DNA from 2 places in the Kitasatospora sp. NPDC051853 genome. Region 1 is predicted to be linked to the other one. Evidence: predicted binding sites of a transcription regulator. Region 1 holds the regulator's gene; the other holds the start of a gene.
What was found. Region 1 encodes HspR, which represses chaperone genes until heat shock. Its sites were predicted from a motif close to TTGAGNNNNNNNNNCTCAA; they were not measured.

Region 1 (3,406 bases):
AGTCCGTCTCCGACAGCCTGGAGACGGTCGTGGCCAAGCTCGGGCTGCAGCAGTTCGGCAAGGAGGGCGAGCCCTTCGACCCGACGCTGCACGAGGCGCTGATGCACAGCTACTCCTCCGACGTCACCGAGGACACCTGCGTGCAGATCCTCCAGCCCGGCTACCGGATCGGCGAGCGGATCATCCGCCCGGCGATGGTGGCCGTGGCGGAGCCCCAGCCGGGCACCCAGACCACCGCCGCCGCGGATGCCGACTCGTCGGACTCCGACAAGGCCGACGGTGCCTCGGAGAGCTGACACGGCACGCACTGCGGAGTCGTCCGTCGTCCTGGACGACGGGCGGCTCCGCAGTGCCGTATCCCCGACCGACCCAGTACGGAACAGCCACGGGAGGTGGCGGCAGCCATGAGCGCGAAGGACTACGTGGAGAAGGACTACTACAAGGTCCTCGGCGTGCCCAAGGACGCCACCACCGCCGAGATCAAGAAGACGTACCGCAAGCTCGCCCGCGAGTTCCACCCGGACGCCAACAAGGGTGACGCCAAGGCCGAGGAGAAGTTCAAGGACATCTCCGAGGCGTACGACGTCCTCTCCGACGACAAGCGCCGCAAGGAGTACGACGAGGCTCGCAGCCTCTTCGGCAACGGCGGCTTCCGGGCCGGCGGCCAGCAGGGCGGCGGCTTCGACTTCGGCGACCTGTTCGGCGGGGCGGGCGGCCAGGCGGGCGGCGGCGGGGTCGGCGACCTGTTCGGCGGCCTGTTCAACCGCGGGCCCCGGCAGCCCCAGCCGCGCCGCGGCGCGGACGTCGAGACCGAGGTGACGCTGGCCTTCGAGGAGGCCGTGGACGGCGCCACCGTGCCGCTGCGGATGACCAGCCAGGCCGCCTGCCGGGCGTGTTCCGGCACCGGCGCCAAGGCCGGCACCACCCCCCGGGTCTGCCCCACCTGCGTCGGCGCGGGCACCGTCAGCCGGGGCCAGGGCGCCTTCGCGCTCTCCGAGCCCTGCCGGGACTGCAAGGGCCGCGGCATGCTGGTCGACGACCCCTGCACGGTCTGCCACGGCAGCGGGCGGGCCTCCTCGGCCCGCACCATGCAGGTGCGCATCCCGGCCGGGGTCCAGGACGGCCAGCGGATCAGGCTCAAGGGCAAGGGCGCCCAGGGCGAGCGGGGCGGCCAGCCCGGCGACCTCTACGTCACCGTGCACGTGGACGCCCACCCGGTGTTCGGCCGCAAGGCGGACAACCTGACCGTCACCGTGCCGGTCACCTTCCCCGAAGCCGCGCTCGGGGGCACCATCGAGGTGCCCACCCTGAACGGCCCCTCGGTGAAGCTGAAGCTCCCGGCCGGGAGCGCCAACGGACTCACCCTGCGGGCCCGTGGCAAGGGAGCCACCCGCAAGGACGGCACCCGCGGCGACCTGCTGGTCACCGTGGAGGTCGTGGTCCCCAAGCACCTGGACGACGAGGCCCTCGCCGCCCTGGAGCAGTACCGCGAGGCCACCGCCTCGGACGACCCGCGAGCCGCCCTCTTCAAGGCGGCAGAGGGAGCGTGATGACCAGATGAGCCCGACCCCTCCGATCGGTCCCGGCCTCGGCGAGGGCCTCCCCGGCGGCGCCCCGCGCCCCCGGGTGGGCGCGACCCACTACGTGCTGACCGAGGACACCCCGGTCTACGTGATCTCGGTCGCGGCCGAGCTCTCCGGTCTGCACCCGCAGACGCTGCGCCAGTACGACCGCCTCGGCCTGGTCTGCCCCGACCGCACCGCCGGCCGCGGCCGCCGCTACTCGGCCCGGGACATCCAGCAGCTGCGCGAGGTCCAGCGCCTCTCCCAGGACGAGGGCATCAACCTGGCCGGCATCAAGCGGATCATCGAGCTGGAGAACCAGGTCGCCGCCCTCCAGTCCAAGGTCACCGAGATGGTCGACGCCCTGGAGGGCGCGGCCGCCGCCCTCCAGCAGCGGGAGGCCGCGGTGCACGCCTCCTACCGCCGGGACCTGGTCCCCTACCAGCAGGTCCAGCAGTCCAGCGCCCTGGTGGTGTGGCGTCCGAAGCGGTAGGCCCTGTTCCGCCCCGGCCGTTGGTACCCCTCCCATCAGAGGGGTACCAACGGCCGGGGCGGAATGGAATAGTGCGGGGTGCACCGCCTGACCAGCATTCGGCGACGGGCAGCACGAGGGGCACGTACGTCCTAGGATCGTGATCCGTGGAAGCACGTATCGGCAGGGGTTCGGACGATCACGAGGAGCCTTAGATGAGTGGTCGGGAGCAGCTCGGCTCCACCTCCGGGCGGCCTGACATCCTCTCCTCCGATGCCCGCTCGCTCTACCTGGCCGCCATCCGGGACAAGGGGCAGTTGAATAGGGAAAAGGTGGGCCCGAGCGAGAATGAGGCGCTCGCCGAGTTGTTGAATATCGGGCTATTGGTTCCGGACAGCGACGATCCTGACGTGCTCATTGCCGTAGATCCGAAGCAGTTGGGTACGGCACTCAGCAATACCTGGCAGCGCCAGGCACTCGATCTTCTCGCTCACGCAGTGGCCCTTCCTGCGGACCTGCACGAGCTGGCGGAGGCGTTCCACACTCCGGAGCAGGTGGGCGGCAAGATCGAGTACGTCCGCGGCAAGGTCCTCATCAATCAGCGCCTGGCGCAGACCGCCGCGGCCGGCATGGAAGAGGCACTGGCACTGCAACCGGGGGGCCCGCGGCCGCCCGAGACCCTCGCGGGGACCATCGACCGGGACCTCGAGACACTGCGGCGCGGCGCGACGATGCGCACGATCTACCACCCGAGCACCCGCTACCACCAGCCGACCAGGGACTACGTGGCCACCCTCGCGAAAGCCGGTGGCCAGTTCCGCACCCTGGACGAGCCGTACACCCGGCTGATCGTGATCGACCGCAAGGTGGCCGTGATCCCGGTGGCGGACGACCTGAGCCTCGCCGCGTTCATCCGGGACCAGGCCGTGATCGACTACTTGGTGGAGGAAGTGTTCGAGCGGAACTGGAACCGGGCGCTGGCGTTCGAGGGCGACCGCACGGTGCCGCAGGAGGTGGTGTCAGGTCTGCGCCAGACGATCATCGACCTCATGCTGGCGGGCACCAACCACAGGGTGATCGCACGTCGGCTCGGGATCAGCGAGCGCACGCTGGCGCGCCACATAGCCGAGATGCGGGAAGACTACAACGTCGACTCCCTGTTCCAACTCGGCTACGTCCTCGCCCGGGCCTCCCATGAGGATCTCGGTGAACGCTGAACGGTCCGGCCGGTCAGCGGCAGCCCCGGCACCCCAGGGCGAAGCGCCCTAGGGACCCTGTCCCCGCGTCCGGGGGCCACCCGTCCGCCGGGGCTCAGGTCCAGCTGATGTCGTCGGCAGCCTGCGTGATGGCGACCTTGGCAGCGCTCGGCGAG
Region 2 (3,406 bases), on a different contig from region 1:
GGCCCGGCTGCCTGTGGGGACAGCGGGGTCCGCTCGTAGTCGTCTTGTGTTCCGTCGGCGGGCCCGTGCCGGGGCCCGAAAATCACCCGGACCGTCCGCCGAGGTCACGGGTCCCGGAAGGGTACGCAGGTGTGGTCCGCGCATCCGTTCCGCTCTGGTCGCAGCGTACGTACACCGCGAGCATCCCGGCAGGTGAACCGGGCACAACCGGCCTGTTGGCCGGCCTCGCCCCGGGCCCGGGATGCGGCACGGGGCGATACCTTACCCGCCGAAAATATCGCCCGTAACGGTGCGTATGCCGTTGAAGGGATGACAGACTCCTGGGCGGGTTCGCTACTGGTCCGTAGGCGTAGGGCTGGTCCGGACCAACGGCGGGCAGGGTTCGAACCGAGCTCACAGCGGATTCACAGGAGGCTCCCAGTACGGGGAAGTACCGTGGGCGTTCTGCGAAGTACCGTGAGCACGACAAGTCACATGGTGGCACGAGTCGACCGGAGGGCGGAATGGCTGATCTCCGGTCACGGCTGCGCGCCGGTCTGCGGGGCGTGCTCCCCACGCCCCGCCGCAACCCCTTCGCGCTCGGGTACCTCGCCCTGCTGCTGGGCACCACGCTGTTCGCCCGCTTCGGCGACCAGGCGGTGGTCGACCGGCTCCAGGGCTACTCCAGCTCGGACGCCCACAACCTGCTGGACCACCCCATCGGCTCCCTGCTGCTGAGCGGGACATGGGTGGCCGGGCCGGTCTGGATGCCCTACTTCTGGGCCTTCGCGGTCACCGTGGCACCGCTGGAACGGCGGGTCGGCGGGCGGCGGGCGGCGGCGGTGTTCGCGGCCGGGCACGTGCTCGCGACGCTGCTCTCGCAGGCGGTGGTGCTCGCGGCCGTCGCGGCCGGGCGGTTGGACGCCGCGGCGCTCGACGGCCTGGACATCGGGGTGAGCTACGGCGTGTTGGCGTCCCTGGGGGCGCTCGCCGGGCTCTTCGCGCCCCCTGGCCGCCTGTGCGCGTTGGGCGGCGCCGCCGCCCTGATCGGCCGTCAACTCCTCGACGACACCGACCTCGTGACCGGCATCGGCCACCCGGTCGCCCTCCTGGTGGGCATCGCCCTCTGGCCCTGGCTGCGGCGCGCGACCCCGTACGTGGTCACCCCGGGGGCGCGGGGAACTGCGCGCAGGGGAACGGCACGTGCTGCAACCGGCTCGCGTGCCCCGATCTAGCGCTGGTCCGTCTTCCGGGTTCGCGCAGTTCCTCGCGCCCCTGGGGTAGCCACTTTCATCGGGTGCGAACGGGGGCGCGTGCAGCTGGCTCGTGTGCCCCGATCTGGCGCTGGGCCGCCTTCCGCACTCGCGCAGTTCCTCGCGCCCCCGGGGTGACCACGTACGTTCCTCGTGCCTCCGGGGGGTGTAGCCGCGTCCCTCAGGGGAGTTGGTGGCGGCGGGTGAGTTCGGCGAAGACGGGGCCGGTGGCGGCGGAGAGGTGGACGGTGCCGCGGGTGGCGGTGGCGCAGTCGCCGTCGGGGGTCTCCAGGACGTCGGGCGGGCTCCAGGGGCCGGGGAGGGCGCGGCAGGCCGTGAGGAGGGCGGCACGGACGTCCGCGGTGTCGAGCCAGGTGGGGCGGACCACGGCGGTGGCGCCGTGCGGGGCGCGGCCGGTGGTGACGGTGGCGTCGGGGGCGAGGGTGTCGGCCAGTTCGCGGGCGAGGCGTGCGGCGAGGTCGCGCGCCGACGGGTCGTCGGGGTCCTCGGTCTCGACGGTGACCAGCAGCCAGAGCGAGAGGTAGTCGATCAGTTCCCGGACGGCGTCCGTCGGTTCGGGCCCCGTCCCGGTGGGTTCCTCGGGTGCCGCCGGGTCGCGGCCGAGCTCGGCGTAGAGCAGGGGGCGCCCGTCGGCGTCGTCGAGCCGGGCGAAGGGTTCGCCGTCCCAGATCTCCAGGCCGGCCAGGTCGAGGCCGAGCTCGGCGGCCGGTCCGGCGAGGACGGTCCGCAGGGCCTGTTCTGTGGTGCCGCCGGGGTGCGGGGCGGAGAGCAGCAGCCCGTCCGCGTCCTCGGCGAGGGCTCGGCTGCGGAGGGCGGCGGGAAGTCGGCGGGGCTCCGGGAGGTTGACCCGGATGCCGAACTCGGTGGGCTGGATTTCCACGTTCGGCACTCTGGCGCACCGCCCCCGCCTGGGGCAATGCCCTGATCGCTCAGAGCGAACAACTGCCGGGGAACATTCTCGGCCCGCCAAACCTTAGTCAGGTCAACTCAACTTCACTGACTGGGGAGAGATCATGGCATCGACGTCCACTCCGCTCACCCTGCCCGTGCTCCCCCTCGACGACGAGGTCGTGCTCCCCGGCATGGTGGTCCCGCTGGACCTGAAGGACTCCGAGGTGCGTGCCGTCGTGGACGCGGCCCGGGCCGCCGTCTCCGGCGGGGCCAAGCCGCAGGTGCTGCTGGTGCCGCGGCTGGACGGCTCGTACGCCTCGGTCGGCACGCTGGCCACCGTCGAGCAGGTCGGCCGGCTCTCGGACGGGGACCCGGCGGCGCTGGTGCGCGCCGTGCGACGGGTGCGGATCGGCGCCGGCACGACCGGGCCCGGTGCCGCGCTCTGGGTGGAGACCAGCACCTTCCACGAGTCGGACGCCGGGCTGCCGGTGGCCGGCCGGGCCGCCGAGCTGGTGAAGGAGTACAAGGCGCTCTCCACCCACTGGCTGCGCAAGCGCGGCGCCTGGCAGGTGGTGGACCGGGTCTCGCAGATCGACAAGGTCGGCGAGCTGGCGGACAACATCGGGTACGCCCCCTTCGTCACCGCCGAGCAGAAGCTCAAGGTGCTGCTGGAGTCGGACCAGCTGGCCCGGCTGGAGTACGCGCTGGTCCTGCTCCGCGAGCACCTCGCGGAGGAGGAGGTCAACGACACCATCCGCAAGGACGTCGAGGAGGGCGTGGCCAAGCAGCAGAAGGAGTTCCTGCTGCGCCGTCAGCTGGAGGCCGTCCGCAAGGAGCTGGCCGAGCTGAACGGAGACCCGGCCGACGAGGAGGACGACTACCGGGCCCGGGTCGAGGCGGCCGAGCTGCCCGAGAAGGTCCGGGAGGCCGCGCTCAAGGAGGTCGACAAGCTGGAGCGCTCCTCCGACCAGTCGCCCGAGGGCTCCTGGATCCGCACCTGGCTGGACACCGTCCTCGAACTGCCGTGGAACGTGCGGACGGAGGACTCCTACGACATCAACGGCGCCCGCGCGGTGCTGGACGCCGACCACGCCGGCCTGTCCGACGTGAAGGACCGGATCGTCGAGTACCTGGCGGTGCGCAAGCGCCGCGCGGAGCAGGGCCTGGGCCAGGTCGGCGGCCGCCGCGGCGGTGCGGTGCTCGCCCTGGTCGGCCCGCCCGGGGTCGGCAAGACCTCGCTCGGCGAGTCGGTGGCCCGGGCG

Region 2: the regulator HspR is predicted to act here: its motif matches at 2,226-2,244, upstream of lon (endopeptidase La).

The regions. Positions count from the first base shown of each region.
Region 1 is NZ_JBITBY010000003.1:137,637-141,042, forward strand. It holds gene grpE (nucleotide exchange factor GrpE) at 1-296, shown strand, start outside; gene dnaJ (molecular chaperone DnaJ) at 405-1,550, shown strand; gene ACIA8O_RS09625 (heat shock protein transcriptional repressor HspR) at 1,558-2,055, shown strand; gene ACIA8O_RS09630 (hypothetical protein) at 2,250-3,251, shown strand; gene ACIA8O_RS09635 (hypothetical protein) at 3,346-3,406, opposite strand, start outside.
Region 2 is NZ_JBITBY010000011.1:200,358-203,763, reverse strand. It holds gene ACIA8O_RS29740 (rhomboid-like protein) at 504-1,214, shown strand; gene ACIA8O_RS29735 (hypothetical protein) at 1,414-2,133, opposite strand; gene lon (endopeptidase La) at 2,267-3,406, shown strand, end outside.